3 regions of the Paenibacillus sp. FSL M7-0656 genome follow, and region 1 is predicted to be linked to each of the others. Evidence: riboswitches for the same ligand, from Rfam matches in the RefSeq annotation. Region 1 holds a riboswitch; each other region holds the start of a gene.

Evidence for each region. Region 1 has a riboswitch for cyclic di-AMP ahead of MHI01_RS11525 (hypothetical protein). Riboswitches for the same ligand answer to the same signal wherever they lie in the genome.
Region 2: it holds a riboswitch for cyclic di-AMP, as region 1 does, so the genes downstream of both, MHI01_RS01110 (3D domain-containing protein) here and MHI01_RS11525 (hypothetical protein) in region 1, are expected to answer to the same signal.
Region 3: it holds a riboswitch for cyclic di-AMP, as region 1 does, so the genes downstream of both, MHI01_RS18175 (C40 family peptidase) here and MHI01_RS11525 (hypothetical protein) in region 1, are expected to answer to the same signal.

What each region holds. Positions count from the first base shown of each region.
Region 1 is NZ_JBBOOT010000001.1:2,592,149-2,599,241, forward strand. Features, by position in the region: gene MHI01_RS11515 (Nramp family divalent metal transporter) at 1-982, shown strand, start outside; gene MHI01_RS11520 (HAD family hydrolase) at 1,088-1,771, opposite strand; gene MHI01_RS11525 (hypothetical protein) at 1,899-2,294, opposite strand; cyclic di-AMP (ydaO/yuaA leader) riboswitch at 2,413-2,588, opposite strand; gene MHI01_RS11530 (glutathione peroxidase) at 2,960-3,439, shown strand; tRNA gene MHI01_RS11535 (tRNA-Leu) at 3,590-3,672, opposite strand; gene MHI01_RS11540 (urease accessory protein UreF) at 4,100-4,801, shown strand; gene MHI01_RS11545 (hypothetical protein) at 5,068-5,271, shown strand; gene MHI01_RS11550 (hypothetical protein) at 5,299-5,934, shown strand; gene urtE (urea ABC transporter ATP-binding subunit UrtE) at 5,965-6,660, opposite strand; gene urtD (urea ABC transporter ATP-binding protein UrtD) at 6,638-7,093, opposite strand, start outside.
Region 2 is NZ_JBBOOT010000001.1:263,666-270,758, forward strand. Features, by position in the region: gene MHI01_RS01095 (M20 family metallopeptidase) at 237-1,412, opposite strand; gene MHI01_RS01100 (ABC transporter substrate-binding protein/permease) at 1,596-3,059, shown strand; gene MHI01_RS01105 (amino acid ABC transporter ATP-binding protein) at 3,046-3,768, shown strand; cyclic di-AMP (ydaO/yuaA leader) riboswitch at 3,986-4,180, shown strand; gene MHI01_RS01110 (3D domain-containing protein) at 4,183-4,857, shown strand; gene MHI01_RS01115 (polysaccharide deacetylase family protein) at 4,967-5,758, opposite strand; gene lpdD (prenylated flavin chaperone LpdD) at 5,912-6,253, shown strand; gene MHI01_RS01125 (PspA/IM30 family protein) at 6,365-7,036, shown strand.
Region 3 is NZ_JBBOOT010000001.1:4,094,723-4,101,815, reverse strand. Features, by position in the region: gene MHI01_RS18195 (4a-hydroxytetrahydrobiopterin dehydratase) at 1-242, shown strand, start outside; gene rbsK (ribokinase) at 287-1,270, shown strand; gene MHI01_RS18185 (c-type cytochrome) at 1,345-1,701, opposite strand; gene MHI01_RS18180 (GNAT family N-acetyltransferase) at 1,852-2,346, opposite strand; gene MHI01_RS18175 (C40 family peptidase) at 2,700-3,170, opposite strand; cyclic di-AMP (ydaO/yuaA leader) riboswitch at 3,174-3,311, opposite strand; gene MHI01_RS18170 (hypothetical protein) at 3,557-4,408, opposite strand; gene MHI01_RS18165 (M1 family metallopeptidase) at 4,419-6,410, opposite strand; gene MHI01_RS18160 (YwhD family protein) at 6,512-7,015, shown strand.

The DNA of each region.
Region 1 (7,093 bases):
TCTGTGTGAGCTTGCCATTGCAGCTACCGATCTGGCTGAAGTCATTGGTTCTGCCATCGCATTAAAACTGTTATTTAACATCCCCATGTTATACGGCGTTATCATCACCGCAGTTGATGTACTCCTGATTCTTGTTCTGCAAAACAAAGGCTTCCGCGCTTTGGAAACTCTCGTCATTGTGCTGATGGCAACCATCGCCCTCTGCTTCGGGATTGATCTGTTTCTGGCAAAACCGGATATGGGCGGTGTTCTCCATGGTTTTGTACCAAATGTTGAGATTCTGCAAAACCCGGCCATGCTCTATATTGCCATTGGTATTATCGGAGCAACCGTGATGCCGCATAATCTGTACCTGCATTCTTCCATTGTGCAAACCCGTCAGATCGAACAGACACCACAGGGCAAAAAAGAAGCCATTCGGTACTCGACCATGGATTCTACGATTGCGCTGACACTGGCCCTGTTCATCAATGCAGCCATCCTGATTGTATCTGCTGCTGTATTCCACAGTGCTGGTATGACGCAGGTTGCTGAGATCGCTGATGCCTATCATCTGCTGACACCTCTATTAGGTACTACGGTTGCAAGTATTCTGTTCGGTGTGGCGCTGTTAGCATCAGGTCAGAACTCTACCCTTACAGGTACACTCGCTGGACAGATCGTTATGGAAGGTTTCCTGAACATTCGAATTCCGGCTTGGCTGCGCAGACTGGTCACACGTCTGATCGCCATCATCCCGGCGGTAATTGTGACAGCCATTGCAGGAGAACATGGCACAGAAGAACTGCTCATTTTGAGCCAGGTCGTGCTGTCGCTTCAATTGCCCTTTGCTGTAATTCCCCTGGTGATGTTCACAAGTGATAAAAAAAGCATGGGTGCATTCGCCAACAAATTGTGGCTCAAAATCATCTCATGGGTCATTGCCGCGATTATCGTTGTGCTGAATGTATATCTGATCATTCAGACGATCCGGTTGTTCTAATCTCATTTTAATTGGCTAAATACTAAAAAGGCTGATCAACTCCGGTATGCTATACCTAAGTTGATCAGCCTTTATTGTTGCAATCCATTAAACAACCATCTGCATCTAATCCTGATTTGGCATCAGTAACGGCAAGAGTTGATCCAATGAATCAACGGTCCAATCCGCACGTTTGTCATCCGATAGCTCTGGCTGGAATCTTCCGTAACCCTGCATAATTCGAATCGTACGCATGCCCAGCTTCCGAGCAGGTATAATGTCGTTATCGATCCGATCGCCGATCATCACGGCTTCCTCCGGTTCACAGCCGGCCTGTTTCAAGGCTACAGCGTACAACTCAGGGTCTGGCTTGGACACTCCTTCTTCAGCTGAACATGCCAGAACATCAACATACTTCCGCAAGCCGTAACTCTCCAGTCTCTCTTCCGTTCCAGGACTCTGATTGGCAATAATGCCAATGCGATAATGCCGTGACAACTGCTGAAGAACAAAATCTGCTGAAGGAAAAGGACGTTCAAGATCTTTTTGAAACTTCAGCTTGTCCTGAATCTGTTTTTGATGCCCCTCGTCTTCAACAAATGTGCGAATTGCCACTCTCATAGGCCATTGCTCATATTTTCGGTAACAGCTCGCGAACAGTTCGCGTACCGCCTCAATTGTCACCGGATACCCCAAAGCACAAGCTTCACGGACAAACTGTCCGATAATATCATCAACCGGCTCCCATTCATCCACCAGCGTATCTCCAACATCAAAAAACAACCATTTCAATCCACCTACATCCGGCACGCCAATTCCTCCTTGTAAGCATAAAAAAGAAGACTCACCATCCTGCATGAGTCTCCTCAAACTTCCGTTTATCGATACATTCAATTATAACAGGCACCTTACACCTGAGCAATCACAAGCTATGGCATTAACCATTGAGGAGAAAGCCAACTTCCCCATTGAGCGAATATACAATCCGGTCTGCGCCCATGCCCCGATAGATGCCCTTAGGATGACTCTGCTCCGTAATGACGCACAGGGATTTCGATGTCCATGAACGGCAGATCTGTAAATAACGACAGGTCAGATTCAGGCTGTTCTCGAAAATAAACACGTTGCCTACGCTGCCCTGCGGCAAAAACCATTTTTGAGCTGCAGCCGTATTCATGCGAATGACATGTTCTACTCCGATTCTACGGAGTCTTCGCTCTTCCCCTGCACTGTTGGTTAGAACGGCAAACGGCATTTTTTTGTACATCAGCAATTTGATAAATTTACGTCCTGCTTCATTTGGAGCAGTCACTAAGATCATCTCAGTATCCATCATTCGTTCCTCCCTTGGCGTGAAAAGACAACAAAAAAGAAGCGTGGGGGACCAAGGCCTCCCGAACGCTTCTTAAATAACCCATGGCGAAAACACCATGAACCAGCGTACGGCTTGTTGCCTCTCCCTTTAACGCTTACGAGGTTAGCTGACGGATTCGGGCGCGAGAGTCGCCCTATTTCCGGCTGTCACCGGAAAATTCACCCCATGAATGCCCACTGTCCTGGACAGCGCATTCCGTTGGTTCCCCCGTTTCCCATTCATTAATGAATGGAAACTCAGCGATTAAAACATCGTTCGTATATCTTAAGGTAAGATCGAGCGATATTATCGTTTGTTTCGTTTTTCAAGTACAATTTAGTTTAAATTGAAATTACGTTATGAATCATACACCCGTGCCATGTCGGTGTAAAGTCCGCCCAGATCACCAAATCGGCAGATTTTTGCCAATTCCTATCCATAATAACGCTTACAACAAAGTTATACTCTATCTATCTCTTCAAGGCTATCTAATTCTCACTCTGGCGTAAATCACTTCGCAATTCATTCACGTATTCTGCACAACTTGCCTGTTTTGATTCTTTTAACACCATATTAGTTTTGAAATATTTAATTGCAACCAATATAATAGAAGATATAAGAGTAAATAAATGGAGGCGATTTAGATGACAGTCTACGATTACAAAGTGAATACCCTTCGCGGTCAAGAAGTTGAAATGTCCGACTACCGTGACAAAGTGCTCCTGATTGTGAATACGGCAAGCTCATGCGGCCTTACCCCTCAATTCAAAGGTCTGCAAGAATTGCAAGACAAGTTTCAAGATGCTCCATTTGAAGTGCTTGGTTTCCCAAGTAACCAGTTTGCACAGGAAAAAGGATCTTCCGACGATATTGCCGAGTTCTGTCAGATGAATTATGGCGTGAGTTTCCCCATGTTTGAGAAAATTGATGTGAACGGCTCAAGCGCTCACCCTCTTTTCCAACACCTTAGCACAGAGGCTCCTGGCCTGCTCGGCTCCAAAGCAATCAAATGGAATTTCACCAAATTCCTCGTGGATCAGAACGGACAGGTCATTAAACGTTATGCTCCCAAAACAACACCGGACAAGATTGAAGAAGATATCAAGAACTTACTTCAAAAATAATACACAGGCCACCCGTAGCCGGAAGGTAGAGCAGCATTGCCCCGGTAATGGGTGGCCTTTTTTCCTCAACTTTGATGTCATACTGTTCGAAAAAGACAAAAAAAAGAAGCTTCCCATTAATGGAAAGCTTCTTTTTAATCGTTCATATGATGCGGTCGAGAGGACTCGAACCTCCACGGGCATACGCCCACTACCCCCTCAAGATAGCGTGTCTGCCATTCCACCACGACCGCATGTCGTAAATAATCGGCAACAGAATTGATTATACCGGGTTCAGAACTAAAAGTAAAGTATTTTTTAATACTTCTTTTTCAGCTAGGCATTTTCATCAAAAATCGCATAATCTCGTCATCTTTACCCATGAACTGCATATGATTAGATTTGATCCCCTCTTTTTCGGTAAGAGCCGATCTTTTTGATTCATTTATATATAGTCCTCCATGAACTTCACCACATAAATAACACAATAAGTTATATAAAATAACACAAATATTAAATTCCAGATTTAATCCATTAATTTTCACGGATACTATTGACAAAAAGCGGACATTTATGGGATGATAACTATCATATAATTCGGATTTTTAAACATAAAGCAAACAAAAAGGAATATAAATGTCACTTTAAGTGACATTTAACGAACACAGGAGGCGAATGATTGTGAACCGTGGGAATAAGCTGCTCGATTATGTCAAACTGCTTGATTCCTCTATTCAGGTTGGAGGGTTCACCCATTCCTTCGGCATGGATATCCATATCAGGGAGGGTACCATTCGTAATGCTGAAGATCTCGAATCATTCATGCGTTGTCAGTTGCATCCGAGCATCGTTCGTCTTGAAGGTATGGCCATCAAAGGTATCTATACTGCAGCAGATCACAAGGATACATGGCGGATAGCTCTTATCGACAAGCTTGTCCATGTTCAGCGAACCCCTGGAGATCTCAGAGAACAAGCTGCCGCCATGGGTAAACGATTGATCAGACTTGCACGAGCTCTGCACCCCTGGATTGAATTCAGCCAGCTCGAACAGATCTTTGCCAAATACGATTCGGTTGGCTGCCTCTCTACTGTTCATGCCTGGATTAACCACCACCTCGACATCCCGGTCGAAGAGGCGGTCCTTGGTTACCTGCATTCAGCCATGAATGCCTGCATAACCGAAGCCTCCAAAGTCATTCCCCTGAACAACGATACAACCAAGGATCTGATGGTCCGCCTGGCCACAGATCTGGAGAATGAATGGAAGACCGTCAGCGCCTCGGCTGCGGATGGACTGGCACAGCCAACCTCGATGTCCATGAAATCGTTTTTCCCCAGTTTCCATATGCTCGGAGCTGGACTTCATGCCTACAGGGCCTAATCCTCTTCCTCCTCATGCCTGCTCCCCTTCATTCAAAAAAACTAAAAAACACGCGGCAACCTCCTTGCCGACGTGTTTTTTGTCATTTTATTTGTTTTATTTACGTATTTACGCCATTTATAATCACAAAATACACTTTTTTCCGTCTTTTTTAATTGTTAGATGACGAATTTACGTATATAATAAAACATACAGCTCGCATTTCTATATATTCTACATGAAGAAAGAGCGGCTGAATACTACATTCTAACCAGGGGTGAACCCTTTTGAACAAGAAAAAACCAGTTACTCCGTTCGGATGGGCCATCAAACGACGGCTAACCGAACTTCAAGTGGACCAGAAGACCTTTTGTGAACAGCATGGCATCCCACCCTATCGTTTATCCAATCTCATTCACGGCACACGCAAAGCAACCCGATTCAGGCACCTGGTCGCTGATATTTTGGATATTCCAGATGAACTGAGATAAGATTTCTGCCAAAGGAGGGTCTCATCCATGAGACATGTTACATCCGATCTGGAGAGGCTGTCGTTCCAGTCCATACGTCACCAGCTCATCATCGTTGATGACAATTGGATTATCCAAAGTTGTAACCGTGCCTGGCAACAGGGACTTGGTCAATGCTCACCAAACCCGGATATACACAGTAGTCATAGACATTACCTGCATCTGACGGAAGCCTGGGCAAAACGAGGCAAGAACGCTAACATGGCACTTGTCGCACAGAATTTGAAAGAACGCGGAATACCCTTTAATCGAAATCATACATATGACATCTGCGTGTATACTGTATACAACGAAAAGAGGTGGTTTCGTGTAGAACTCACCCCTCTATCTTATGCAAATTCAATTCTGGATACCGATCTCGCTTTAATTGCACACATGGATATTACCGAACAAAGAAAGACAGAACACCAATTAAAAAAGGCATTGTCTGAAGTGCGCACATTGCGCGGACTGCTGCCTATTTGCGCCGTCTGCAAACAAATCAAGGACGAAGAGGAACACTGGAACTCCGTTGAGAGTTATCTGGAGAAGCATACCCACGCCGAATTCACCCATGACATCTGTCCGGAATGCATCCGGCGGTTATATCCGAAATACTCGAATATCCTGGACAAGCGTTCCTGAAACCTTTCTCCACTCGCCGACTAACTACAACTATACGGAGAGATGATGTTCAAACTGCGACATATCCAGCTCTTGCGGTGTCCCATGCAGGGTTATGGTTCCTTTGTCCATGATATAGATGTAATCTGCGGCACTTCGTACAAAATCGATACTCTGCTCTACCAGTAGAACCGAGAGGTTCCCCTTTGCCTTGAGGTGCAAAATTACCTGCCGAATGTCCTCCACGATAGAAGGCTGGATTCCTTCTGTCGGCTCATCCAGTAGCAACAACCCAGGACGCGAAGCCAATGCCCGGGCGAATGCCAACTGCTGCTGCTGTCCACCACTCAGATCCCCGCCCTGCCGTCCATACATCGTAGCAAGCACTGGGAACATCGCCAGTACATCCTCCGGGAACGTTTTTACTCCCGGTGCACTTGTCTCCAGACCGAGCAATAAGTTTTCTTTCACCGTAAGCTGCGGGAAAATCTCCCGCCCCTGCGGTACATAACCAATCCCTGCCCGTGCCCGCTTGGCTGAGTCCAAGGTGGATAACTCCTGATTTTGCCACTGAATACTGCCCTTGCGTGATTTGAGCAGCCCCATTAATGTTTTCATCAACGTTGTTTTCCCCACACCGTTACGACCCATCAGACACACCACCTGTCCAGGCTGTACATCCAGGTTCACACCACGAAGCACATTGCTTTCCCCGTAGCCAGATTCAATTCGTTGCAGCGACAGCATGGTCATCCCTCCTTTTGCCCAAATACACTTCCGCCACTTTCGGGTCTGCCTGTACCTCCGCCATCGTACCTTCCTTCAGCAGTTTCCCTTCATGCATCACCGTTACCTTGGCTGCGAACTCTCGCACAAACTCCATATCATGCTCCACCACCACAACCGAGCGCTCACGCGCAATCTCTTGCAGAAGTCGCCCGGTCTTGTGTGTTTCTTCATCCGTCATGCCTGCGGCTGGTTCGTCCAGCAACAACACACGTGGCTCCTGCAGAAGCAACATGCCAATCTCTAGCCACTGCTTCTCCCCATGTGATAACGCTCCTGCACGAGCATCAACGCGGTCTTGCAGACCAATCTGGAGGGTAACATGCTCCATGGCAGCACTCATTTTCCCATATCGACGAATACCGATGGCTTGCAAAGGGGAACGGCGAGTCTC
Region 2 (7,093 bases), 2.3 Mb from region 1:
AAAACCGGTCTTTTTGAACACGCACTTATAGTTATAATTAACCAAGTTAGCCAGCAAACGAATCACATTTACTGTAATAAAATGTATTATTTTCATCGTTTTCAAAGGTTTCTTTCACAGCATTTCCAGCTTTGTGCTGAATATACTTACAGCTAATTTAGAAAAAAGGGTGCCCTGAACAGCTTGGAATTCAAGATTGTTCAGGGCACCCCTATATAACATGTTGAAAGTGAATTTTAGCGAATAGCTTGCTCGAACTCCGTGCGGATGGTTTGAAGCAGCTCTGGCTGGCTCAGTACGTCATAGGCTGTTGTTGCAAGTGCCTTGGCTCCCAGAATCATGCCATCCAGCGCACGCTCCTGAAGTGCAAGGTCACGGAAGGCTATGGAGTGCAGTGTATGCACCTCGTCTACAACACGAATGTAGGGATGAATTGCAGGACATTTCAGGGAAACGTTACCGATGTCCATAGAGCCGTGATCATTACCACTCACAATCTCTTCTTGCGGGATTCCAAGTTCCATCAGATTTTGACTAAACGCAACTGAGAATGCTTCATTGGTAACCATCTCGTCATAGGACGTTTCATAGTTGGATGTCACCAGCTTGCATCCTGTCTGGAGAGCAGAACCTTCAGCGATCTGAATCACACGTTCTGTGAGGATATTCAGTTCTTTACGAGTTGCTGCCCGTACATAAAATTGCGCAGAAGCATAGTCAGGAATGATATTTGCTGCCTGACCTCCGTTGTTGATCACACCATGAATCCGAACGGTGCTTTTCACTTGTTGACGGAATGCATTAATCCCGTTGAACGTTTGAATGACGGCATCAAGTGCATTAATACCTTCGTGCGGACTTGCAGCGGCATGTGAAGATCGGCCATGGAATTCAAATTGCACAGCATCAATAGCCAGCGAGCTGCCTGACTTTTCATAGGCATAATATGGATGCGCCATGAGAGCGACGTCACAGTCATCGAACAAACCTGCTTCAGCCATCGGAACTTTGGCACCACGTGTCTCTTCAGCGGGGGTACCAAACACTTTAATGGTTCCACCTACTTCATCCAGAATAGATTTTAGCCCAACAGCGGCCCCAAGACTCATCATACAGATTAGATGGTGACCACAAGCGTGACCGATCTCCGGCAAGGCGTCATATTCGCACAATAAAGCAATGGTAGGGCCGGGTTTGGCGGCTGAATAGGTTCCGATAAAGGCTGTCTCCAGACCGAGGATTGGAGCCTCTACAGTGAAACCGTGGAAGAGCAGTTCTTCTTTCAAACGGGCAGAAGCGAGATACTCTTCATTTCCCAGTTCGGGGTTGGCACCGATATATGATGAAATGGCTTTAAAACGGGAAGCATATTGATCAATAACCGTCAGAATTTGTGATTTGTTAGCTGTCATTAGTAAACTCCTTATGCAAAAATGAAAATAATTCATTGATTATATCATGTTTGCTTTATTTTTTCAGAAACAAGTCAAGATTTGTATTGTCAAAATGCATTGCATAATCATGCATTGTACTTTATAATGACTCAGTCATCAACATGAGAAGCATACAAAGTATTGTAAGGGGAGAGAAAAAGGTTGAAATTAATAAGTCGTTACACCATGATGCTGTTGACCTTTGTTATTCTGCTGACGACTGCCGTTCCTGTGGCACTTGCAAGTGGAACTACAGATAATTCAAGCAGTAAAAAGCTGGTGCTCGGTACAAGTGCCGATTTTGCACCATATGAATTCCATAAAGTGATTAATGGCAAAGATGAAATCGTCGGCTTCGATATTGAGATCGCCAAAGAGATTGCCAAAGATCTTGGCGCTGAGCTTGTGATTGAGGATATGGGCTTCGACGGTCTTCTGCCTTCATTGCAGAGCGGGCGTGTTGATCTGGTGATTTCAGGTATGACGCCGACGGATGAGCGGAAGAAAAGTATCGATTTTTCCGACACCTATTATAAATCAAAACAAGTGATTATGGTTCGGAATGTGGATAAAGACAAATATCCAACCATGGCAGAACTTGAAAATGCGAAGATTGGCGTTCAGAAAGGCTCCATTCAGGAAACGATCGGACAGAGTATTCCAGGAGCGAAGCTTACTGCGCTGGATAAAATCTCGGATATCGTGCTTCAACTGCAAACAAAACGCATTGACGCGGCAATCGTTGAAGATACCGTTGCTGTAGGTTATCTGGACGATATCATTGGACTTGCTGCTGCTGTTCCGGACGAAGAGCAAGCAGAAGCGGCAATCGGGATTCGTAAAGGTAATACCGAGCTGCTAGCTGCAGTAAATGGAACACTGGAGCGACTGAAAAGCGAAGATAAAATCAATCAGATGGTGACGGACGCCAGCCTCTTGATGGCGGATAAAGCGAACAAATCACAAAATATTTTCCAAGTATTCTGGGAGTACAAAAGTTTCTATGCTACAGGTGTAGGATACACACTTCTGTTGTCTGCACTTGGGGTTATCTTCGGGGTAATTATTGGATTGATCATCTGTTTGTTCCGTTTGCATGACGCTGCAATCTTGCGCTGGATCGGTACGGCTTACGTTGAAGTGATCCGTGGCACACCGATGTTGGTACAGTTGATGATTATTTACTATGGTTTTTCCCTGAGCTTTGGCATTAACTTCACTGCCCTTCAGGCAGGTATCATCACGCTTTCCATTAATAGTGGTGCCTATCTGGCGGAGATTTTCCGTGCAGGTATCCAAGGTGTGGATCGTGGTCAGTTGGAGGCAGCGCGTTCATTAGGTATGGGAAGAGGCGCCGCGATGCGTTATATCATATTGCCACAAGCCTTCAAAGCTGTATTACCAGCGATCGGTAATGAATTCATAACTATCATCAAAGAATCCTCCATTATCTCCGTTATCGGTATGGTGGATATTATGTATCAGGCAAGTGTAGTCAAGAACATTACGTACCAAGGGTTGAGTCCATTTTTGATTGCAGCAGCCATCTACTTTGTAATGACGTTCATTTTGTCCAAGCTGCTGGGACGACTGGAAAGGAAGTTGAGTGCAAGTGATAGACGTTAGACAATTACACAAATCTTATGGAAATAACGATGTGCTTAAGGGCATTAACGTGACGATTGGCAAAGGTGAGGTTGTCGTGGTCATCGGTCCTTCCGGTTCAGGTAAAAGTACTTTCTTACGTTGTCTGAATCTGCTGGAACAGCCTACCTCAGGAGAGATTGATTTTGAAGGCGTGTCAATCACGGACCCCAAGCATAACATTAACGCAACTCGTGAGAAAATGGGCATGGTGTTCCAGCACTTCAACCTGTTCCCACACAAAACGGTACAGCAAAACATCACGATTGCTCCGATTAAAGTGAAGAAACAATCCACTCAGGAAGCGGAGAAAATTGCCTCTGATCTGCTTAACACCGTGGGCTTGTACGATAAAAAAGATACATTCCCGAATCAGCTGTCTGGTGGACAGAAACAGCGGATCGCCATTGCTAGAGCATTGGCCATGCAGCCGCATGTGATGCTGTTTGACGAGCCTACGTCGGCACTGGACCCTGAGATGGTCGGTGAAGTGCTGGATGTCATGAAACGTCTTGCAGAAGGCGGAATGACGATGGTCATCGTAACCCATGAGATGGGTTTTGCACGTGAAGTGGGAGACCGAATCCTGTTCATGGATGGCGGGGTTATTGTGGAAGAGGGAACACCTGATGAGGTGTTTGGAGCACCCAAAAATTCACGTACACGTGATTTTCTTGCGAAAGTACTCTAAACGATGTGATCAAATAGCGTTACTGACTTCGAGTCGGTAACGCTATTTTTATGGATAATAATGACGTATGGATTCGGAAAAGTAACTATTCTGTTACCAAATGTAAAGGAATCGGGTCAACCAAACTTTCTGAATTAACCAGTATTCTTAAAAATGCTTACATGCTAAAAACCATTTGGTAAGAATTACTACAAGTTCAGGTTACAAAATTGTGATATATTGAACTCTGCCGAAACTTCCGGACAGGGAGTGCGGGGGATGTAACGATGCAGATTGTGCAGGGGGAAGATCTACAGCACACTGCTTGGGGTGAATTGGGTACATAACGTTTCAAATGTAACGAATAACCTATAGGGTGGGCTCCTCATCCGAATCCGACAACTAACTTCGCAGGCACAATGAGGGAGGAAGACCATGATTAACAAGAAACGTATAGCCAAAACAGCAGTAGCATTAATGACAACAGCAATGCTCATTCAAGCCGTTCCGGCTCACGCCGATTCAGTTCATGTGGCCAAAGAAGGGGATACCTTCTACACCTTATCAAAACAATATGGAGTAGCACTCAACACGTTGGTTAAAGCAAACAACGACATTTCGGCTTACAACATTTATGGTGGTTTGAAAATTACGATTCCCGGTAAGGCAAACAATGTTGCAGCCGCTGCGGCAACGGAGAGCAAGACCCAAGCGAAGACTGTTACTACAGCGAGCTTGGACGTTAACGCAGATAACAAAGTGGTTCAAGCCTGGGGTAAAACATTCGATTACAGCAAAGCTGTGAACGTAAAAGCAACGGCATACTCTGCAGATCCGTCTGAAAATGGAGGCTGGGGTGCAGTCGATTATTTCGGGAATGACCTTGAACTGGGTACGATTGCAGTTGATCCAAGTGTGATTCCACTTGGAACTAAAGTACTGGTAACTGGTCACAGCCATCCAGGATTGCCAAAACAAGCTTTTGTAGCCACAGCGCGGGATGTGGGCGGTGCAATCAAGGGTCACCGGATTGATATCTTTATCCCGGGTAGCAAACAGTCTGTAAGCTCATTTGGTTTTCAGGATATCGAGCTGTACATTCTGAAGTAGAGAGAAAATAACATTTAAAATGAATTCAAACAGGGTGTCTGCCAGTCGCTAAATTTGCGATTGAACAGCACCCTTTTAATATTCTCATTTATTTTCTATCACGTTCATCTTAATCTTTGGCCTTTGGCAATCCCAACATTTCGTCCAAGGTGACCAGTTCATATCCCCGATTACGTAGTTCCTCAATGATTTCAGGCAAAGCCTCAATCGTGCCGTTCAGGTTTGATCCTACACCGCCTCCAGCATGTTGCAGAACGATGGAGCCAGGTTTCACGGCAGACAGGATGTTATTTTTCACCTGTTCCTTTGAAAGGCCTTTCCAGTCCAGGGAGTCTACGTTCCAGTTCACAATGCTATAGTGTTGTTTGGCCGCCCATCTCAGCTGTTCTTCATTAATGTCTCCATAAGGTGGCCGAATCATCTTGGGCGTATAACCCGCCAAACGTCGAATAATATCCCCGGTATGTAAAATTTGTTTGCGAAAGGCATTCATCGACAGCTTACTGAATTCAGGATGATTGTAGCTGTGATTACCAACCATATGCCCTTCCTTAACAATGCGTTTCACTAGATCCGGATGTTTCTCAGCACGACTACCCACGATGAAGAATGTAGCTCTGACATTGTATTTCTTCAATACATCCAGTACTTGTGGAGTAAATCGTGGATCAGGTACATCATCAAAAGTCAGTGCAACCTTCTTGGTTGAAGGACCATTGGTTTTGAACGTATCGGCATATTTTTGACGTAATTGTCCCAATGTCAGTTGTTCTTCTTCCGCAGAATCCGAACCTGATACGGATTCACTTGGCGGGCTTGAAACATCCTGCGATGAAACTGGAGCATGAGATCCCCCGAGAAAAATAACGATAACCATCAGCATAATGAGGCGTACGCGCATAATAACGGCCTCCTTTTCCAAAATGACGTTCTCCTTGGTATGCCCGGGGGTTCCATAAAATATGCGCAGTGTGAGAAGTTTCATTGCCGATTTAGCTCATGACAGCCATAATTCCTCCATATATAACATATAGAAAAGGATAGGTGGATGGGGATGAGTACATTTGATTTGAAATCCATACGTTTACAGGTGATTGAAGCAGGAGAAGATAAGGTTTTTCTCGTTACCGGAGGAAAGGCGCATATTGGCGCCGTAGCCACGTTCTATGTGGATCATGAGCGCGTAAGCGGGACGACAGTACATATTCCTGGGCATAAAGAACAAGAGCTGTGTGAGCGGCTTGCCCGAAAGGCTGCCTTGCAGCTGAAAGTAACCGTTACGGTGATCATGGGTATCCATTTTGATTCCATCATGCGGATGCAGATCGACGAAATCGTGCAGACTGCAGAGAGGTTGATGGAGGATCATCTGAACAAAGATAAACGATCTTCCTGACATAAGAGCCATCGAATGTTTTGATTTTATTTGCTAAAATTGAAACGAGTTGTAGATTGTTACGTATGTATGTTTATATACGATGTAATATCGACTAGGAGGAATAACATAATGTCCATTTTCAAACGTTTGCGTGATCTAACTATGTCTAACATCAACGCCATTATTGAAAAGGCGGAAGATCCAATCAAGATGACGGACCAATATATCCGTGACATGCAAGAGGATCTGGAAGATGCGGAGAAAGCAGTAGCTCAACAGATCGCCATTGAGAAGAAATTCAAGCAGTTATTCGAAGAGCAGGAAGCTCTTGTGAAGAAACGTGAAGAGCAGGCGCATACGGCGGCACGTGCTCAGAATCTGGATTTGGCTCGACGTGCCCTGGAAGAGAAAAAGGCTGCTGAAGAGAAGATGGCTGAGTACAAAACCAGCTATGACCAAAACAAGGCTTCTGCAGATAACCTGCGTGGCAAGCTTGACGAAATGCGTAAGCAGTTGACTCAAATGAAGAACAAACGTGAAACACTGGTAGCCCGTTACAATGCAGCAAAAGCCCAAACGGAAATCAACAAAGCGTTGAATGGGTTTGGCTCTGATACTGCAAGTGCTGGTATGAAGCGTATGGAAGAGAAAATGATGCAGATGGAAGCACAGGCCGAAGCAAGTAACGAAATGTCTTCCAAAGGAAAATCTTTGGATGAAGAGTTCGAGAAGTTGGGTAAAGATCAGGCTGTTGAAGATGAACTCGCAGCATTGATGAAACAGTACGATAATAAGAACTAATACCTTGGTTGTCAGCAAGGTTAACCAGCGGAGGAGAAGAGTATTTCTCCTTCGCTT
Region 3 (7,093 bases), 1.5 Mb from region 1:
AACTGGAAGAGGGACGGTGGATTGTACGTAAATTCGTGTTCTCCAACTACATGAAAGGGATTGCATTTGTGGATGAGGTCGCTGCGATCTCGGAAGCATTCAATCATCATCCTTTTATTACAATTGATTATACAACGGTTACGCTGCGTCTCACGTCATGGGATGCGGGTGGTATTACATCTGTAGATATCAAGGAAGCAGGGCAATATAACGAAGCTTATGACAAAATGAGGTCGCAATAACGAGGTCGGTTATTATCGCGCGGCCAGAAGTGAGTGAACCATACATGTCAGACTATAATCAGAAACAACCTCTTATTGCTGTCGTAGGCAGTCTCAATATGGATCTTGTGGTGAAGACAGACACGATTCCGGAAGAGGGAGAGACGGTGAGCGGTGAGGAGCTACATTATCTCGCTGGTGGCAAAGGGGCCAACCAGGCTGTTGCCGCTGCGCGTCTGGGTGGACAGACTACGATGATTGGTGCGGTGGGATCGGACGGTTTTGGCGAACGTCTGCTGCACAGTCTGACGGAAAGTGGTGCAGATGCCTCGCAGGTTCGCATATTGGAAGACACGGTTACAGGGACGGCTTCCATCTGGCTCTCTCGGGGAGACAACCGGATTATCGTTATTCCTGGTGCGAATGGGCAAGTGGTGCCTGAGATGCTGGAAGAGGCGGATACGGTAAAAAGCCTGACTGCAGCCGCAGCGGTGCTGCTGCAGCTGGAGATCCCGCTGCCAGCGGTTACCCGCGCCGCCCAACTGGCGGCTGAAGGCAGCGCACTGGTGGTGCTCAACCCGGCTCCCGCGGTGCCGGGTCTGCCGCAGGAGCTCCTGCGGTGCGTCGACGTTGTCACGCCAAACCGCAGTGAGCTTGCCGTGCTTACCGGCCGGGATCATCTCCGGCCGGAAGACCTGGATGCGGCGGTCGCAGAGCTCGCCGCATCCCTCGGGGCCGCTGTCGTCACGACGCTCGGCCCCGAGGGGGCTGTGTACGCGGCGGCGCCTGGTGGCCGCGTACAAGCAGGGCGTGCCGGGGCGTGCCGTTCGCCCGGCTACGCCGTAAGCGCCGTCGATACGACCGGCGCTGGCGATTGCTTCAACGGCGCGCTGGCGGTAGCCCTCGCGCGCGGTGAGACTTTGGACGCGGCCGTAGGCTTCGCCATGGGTGCGGCGGCGTTATCCGTGACAAAGCTCGGCGCCCAGTCCGGGATGCCGTCCGCACGTGAAGTTGAGGCCTTTCTGGCTGAGCATGCCGCAGAGGCTTAATAATTGATATAACAAAGAGGCTCTTATTCTCCCAAAAGGGGACTAAGCGCCTCTTTGTTATGCGTGTGCAGAGATTATTTCTTCTCTGACAGCCACATGGCGATATTTGCAATCTCTTCGTCCTGCAGTTTGCCCTTGAAGGAAGGCATGCCACCTTTACCTTTGACAATCGTAGAATAGATCTTCTCCAGATCATCCTGGCTGCCGATGTTTGCCAGAGCAGGTCCTACGCCACCTTGAAGCTGATCCCCGTGACAGGAGATACAATTGGCTTTGACCAGTGCTTCAGCTTGTCCGGCATCCAATGTTACTTCCGGCATGGTTGGCTTGGCTTCTTCAGCCACTTCTTCTTTCCCTGGAAGCGTAAACATTAAAACAATAGCTAAAGCGCATGCTGCAAAAAATACTCCGCTCATGATCCATTTGTGCATCCCTTATGTCCCCTCCAGAATGAAAGATCATCTAACCTGAAACTATCCATATCATTATAACGGAACCTGTACTGACATCATAGCATTTTGTGGGAATTTTTTGAACTAATCACATAACAAGGGGCAAATTTGGTTGTTTTGCAATGGATTCTAACCGCGAGGCCCTTCATAAACCATACAGTGAAAGGGCTTCAAGCCGCTTGGGGTCTGTCGTTCGTATGTATCCTGGGTGACAAATCCACTCTTCAGATAGACTTGAATGGCACGAGCATTCCAAGTGAGTACTTCCAGATCAATCTCATTCGTGGGATTTCGGCGAATAGCTTCCTGTACAATGGCAGTGACAAAAGCTGTCCCTTGACCCTGACCACACAGCTCTGGATGCATGCCAAGGCCAATCCGGGTTACCCCTTGAAGTGGGAAGTATTGAGCAAACCCACATATACGATCGTTCTGATCCAGGACGATCGCATATTGCTCCTGCCGCAGCTGTGCATCTCCGAATTCCACTTCCAGAGCCTTCATCTGCTCCCAGGGGAGCCAGCTGTAGATATTGTAAGGCGGATCATACTGCCAACTGCAGATAAGCTCCGCATGTTCTTCTCGCATGGGTACAACGTGAAACGTCACAGGGGTTTCCTTCATACACCTGCATGCTCCTTTCCTTGAAACAGAACTCTTTGTCCACTCTACAAAAGAGATGTTCATTTAGCAAGTCTTCCTTCCCAAGAAAAAAAATGAAACAAAAGTTCCGGTAATTTCGTTTATATTATAACGGGATGGGTAAAAACATCATAAGGGCACGGACGAACGAACGCAAAATGAACCTGTTGATGTCGCAGGATATACCCCGAGTAACTTGCAACATGAATAAGGATTGAAGCACAAAAAAACCGCCGGATACATTCCTGCGGAGAATGTACCGGGCGGTTCTGTTATGCTTCTTGCTTCGTTCCAGTATGGTTAATGGTTACAGCATCATGTTGCTCAGCTTGTCCCTAGTCAAGGGCCAGTGATTCATATGCGTCCGTGCTCATAATCCGTTTCGCGCCAACATAACGATTGGCCCAATAGTTTTCACTCAATGCACTGATCGTAACACCTTTGGATGAAGAGGAGTGTGCGAACTTTCCATCCCCTACAAAGATTCCTACATGAGATACGCCTTTACCTGTTGTATTAAAGAACACCAGATCGCCAGCTCTCATTTCCATGCGGGATACGGAATCGCCCATGTCGAATTGGGAACTGGATTGGCGTGCCAAATCAATACCCAACTTGTCGAATACATACCGTGTAAATCCGGAGCAGTCAAAGCCGTTGAGCGTTGTTCCTCCACTTTGATATGTAGTTCCCATTGCTGAATCAATTACTTTGTCCATCTTTGAATCTGCGAATGCGCTACCTGCACCAAGCGATAAAGCGAATGTGATGCTAAGTACAGCTGCGGTTAATTTCTTCTTGAACAAGAGATATTCCCCTTCCAACGCCTGCGAGGTTAGCTTAAGGATTCGGTTGAAGGTCCCCTATGATCCCTCTGTAGCAAGATCAATTCACCCATAACTGGTTCCCCCGCTTCCCAGGTGCCAGGAATTTGGCTATGCTAGTTATGCACCTGCGAAATCAAGAAATGACGATTTAATTTTAAGTAGTTACAAATATGAATGTAAATATTACAAAGTTGTTACTAAAAACTCACTGCGATTATTGTAACAGAGGAGTACGGCTTTGGCAACGTTTAGCAACAAATTTAGCAAAAAAAACCTCGACCTTTGACGGGGAAAGGTTGAGGTTTGCCTATTTATAAGTACATATTAGGCCATGAGTTTAACATGTGATGGTAACAATTTTTAAACTATCTGCTCTCACCTTTGGATATTTTGGACTGCCATAATCGGAAATGGCTGCATATTTTCCACAGACTCAATAGACACCTGGCAAGTGGATACGTCTGTTGTAGTATAAGTCCGGTAAGTCCCGTTAATAACCATGAGGCTGTAGTGAATGCCCCAAAGACGAGCAGGTGTACTCCGCCCAGCAGGAGTGCAATGCCGATTACGGCGATGAGATGACGCAGTGCAATCCAGAGGGCTTTGAGGGTACCGTGAGCCCCGCCTTCTCCTTCTGGTGCCGAAACACCGAACTGCATGTAGAGTATGACATGGTGGATGATCCAACCATATACAATCCAGGCAGCAACATAAGGTATACCAGGCAAAAGTAATTGGAGGGAATGAAATCCGTCCATCAGAATTGAGTAAAGCTTCGGAATGAGCCAGTAGGCGGGCAGAAGTATCAATAATGTACGTATGGTGTGGAGCAGTAGCATCGGTTTCCACAGATTTTTGATTCCGCGGACAAAGGGGATACGCTCTTCTGTAGAATTAAAGTGCTGAAGTGAGTAGAGCAGTCCTGCCTGAATGAGGGGGCTGATCAACATGCGAACCAGCAACATGCCCCCGAGAATCCATAGATAACGATGAACCTCCGGATGGGTAGACAGGTTAAGTTGACTTTCCATTTTGAACAAAAGTGTACTCAGCTCACCGGCATCAGCATCTGGATAGCGAAGGAGCAGTGGGATGACGGCCGATTGTACCATTCGATAGAAGAAATATCCCCAAATGAGTTGATAGAGAAATAAGAGTGCGGCAATGAACATATGCTGACGGACGAGAAACCAGCCTTCACGTATTTTCGCTTTCACCGTTTCCACCTCACCATGACAGACCTCCGAATATGGCTTCTATTAGTTTGGTTACACTCATGCTCCAGCGGGACTTCGTCTGCTCATCCAGTCCGGATTTCAGGAAATTGTTCATATGGCGGTTCTCCAGCACGATCGAGTACAGGGGATCGGTCATGGCCCAGGATACGGGGGATGTGTGAGTTAATTTATACGTGATGCGATCTTCTTTGCCATTCCATTGCTTGGTGAGGATATGCCCGTCTTCAAAAGCAATGCGAACAGGAACGGCATTGTAATCACTCCCTTTTTTTGCGATCGTCACGGATGACTCGTACAATGTTTGACCGTCTTTCTGTACGGGCGTAACACGAATCTTCTCTACAGCAAAGTCAGCCATCCCGTTACTATAGACGTATTGATCAAAATAATCAGACCAGGAAGTGCGGGTCACTTGTTCCACAATTTTCTGAAAATCAGCCGAAGTGGGATGTTTGAAGCGGTACTTCTTCACATAGGTAGAGAGGATGCGTTCCATCTTTTTGGCACCGACTTGATGTTCGATACCAAGCAATACAAGTTTGCCACGTGTATAGACATTGGCTGCATACTCATTCTGTGAATCAAACTTCCAGGATTCTTGTGTTAAGGATGAAGGAGACGTAATCAGTCCCGATTGTACTGGCAGATTCGGAATCAATCCGTATTCCTGCTCCATCAGTTTGTCTTCTGCATAAGAGGTGAATCCCTCATCCAGCCAGGCTTCCTCGAATTCGTTGCTGGCAACCATGCCGTAGAAGTACTGGTGTCCGATCTCATGGACTACGGTACGTTCCAGGTCATAACCCGGAGTAGTATCATCGGCTCCAAAGGCCGTAACTAGCGTAGGGTATTCCATACCTCCAGCGCCGTTCCCCGCTTTGGGTGGAACTACGATGGATAAGGTAGCATAAGGATATGGGCCAAACCATTTGCTATAATTGGCTAGAGCGGCCTTCGCGGCGTAGAAATAACGTTCTTTCAGATCCTGATGAGCTGGGTCCAGATATAACTTGATTCGTACACCAGGCACATTGGGTGCAGAGAAGGGTTCCTCGGCGTACACAAAATCGGGTGAGGCCGCCCAGGCGAAATCATGCACATCATCGGCGTAAAATTGATAGACCTTTTCTCCATTCTTCACCACGGCTTGCTGCGTCGGAAATCCAGTAGCAGCTACTTTGTATGTTTCAGGCACCCGAATACGCACACTATATATACCGAAGTCAGCGTAAAACTCTGAATTGCCATGGTACTGGTGCAGATTCCAGCCTTCCGTTGTTCGTCCACGTCTGCCCACAGGTTCATAGGCACTTAATTTGGGAAACCATTGACCTGCCATGACAAAATGATCAGCAGTTCCCATCCGGGCAAAAATCTTCGGCAGATTCACTTCAAATCGGGTGTGGAGCGTGATGCTTTCCCCGCCTTTGACGGGTTTGGGCAAGCGTACTTTAATGAGGGTGGTGTCCTTGATATTTCCGTCATCTGGTTGCACATACTGCATCCGGTGCAGCAGAGAGAGCCCGTCCTCCGTTTTCATTTCGGTAATGTTCATGGAGCCATAACCATTGGTAGGCATGACATCACCCCGAAGCTTTCCACCGGATTCCTTCATAAAGGTGGTGTCAGCAGAAGAGAAGGCGTTGGGATACATATGAAAGTAAAGCTCGCTGACGGTTTTTTTACCTGGATGTGTCCAGGTAATCGTCTGAGTCCCTTCCAGTACATTCCCTTCGACCAGTTTTACATCCATGTGATATTCCACAACACGGTTGCTGTACACTTCGGCAGTAGGGGTCTGTACACTTTCTGGAGGTGCTGGCGTTGGGGCTATTGCCTTAGGCTTGCCCGATTCGGGGGCGAGTACTGGCAATTCGGAATGAGTTGAGCGATTATAACCCAGAGTGATCCATATCCCTCCGGCAAGTACACACAGGGCCAGGGATGCAGTGAGCCAGCTCTTGGCGCGTCGTGGAATCATCGTTAAATACCTCCCGTTGACAAGCATCTACAGCATGTATATGTTTGCAATGGGACAATTATTAGTTAAAATATTTGTATCAACCCTTGGAGGTTATAAACATGGACCAAAACGAGCAAAACGGCAAAAAACAGATTGCCTTGAATATCGTTAGTGCAAAAAGCAAGCATAAAGGCTTCGGTGCAGGCTCCATTGAGCTGAATAACCTTTCCCCGGTCATTATTGATAATGGCGAAGCCAAAATCGATATCGGTGCGATGCATGCGAAGAGCAAAGTGGAACGCAATATCAAGTTCTCAACCAATCGTGAAGATGTACCCAACGGACGCCAGGTATGGCTGGTATGGGTAGCTGTCGATCGCACGGAGGAAGGCCAACTGTATGGTGGAGCAACGGCATGTGAGATGTGGATTGATACAGAAGCAAGACGTGGATGGAAACTGCTGGCGGAACATGTGAATCGCATGGATTATGCCTTGAAGCGTCGCTTCATGTTGGATGAGCTTGGACCTGAAGCTCGAGCTGCACTTAAGACACTGCTGATCTCACACAATGAAGACTGGTGGAATGCTTCTCCAGATGTATTGAAGGAAGCACTCGCCTAAGGCAGATCTTTCAACACAGTCTAAAAGAAAAAAAGCAAAAGGCCCCTTAACCGGAAATTTCGGTTGGGGGTCTTTTGC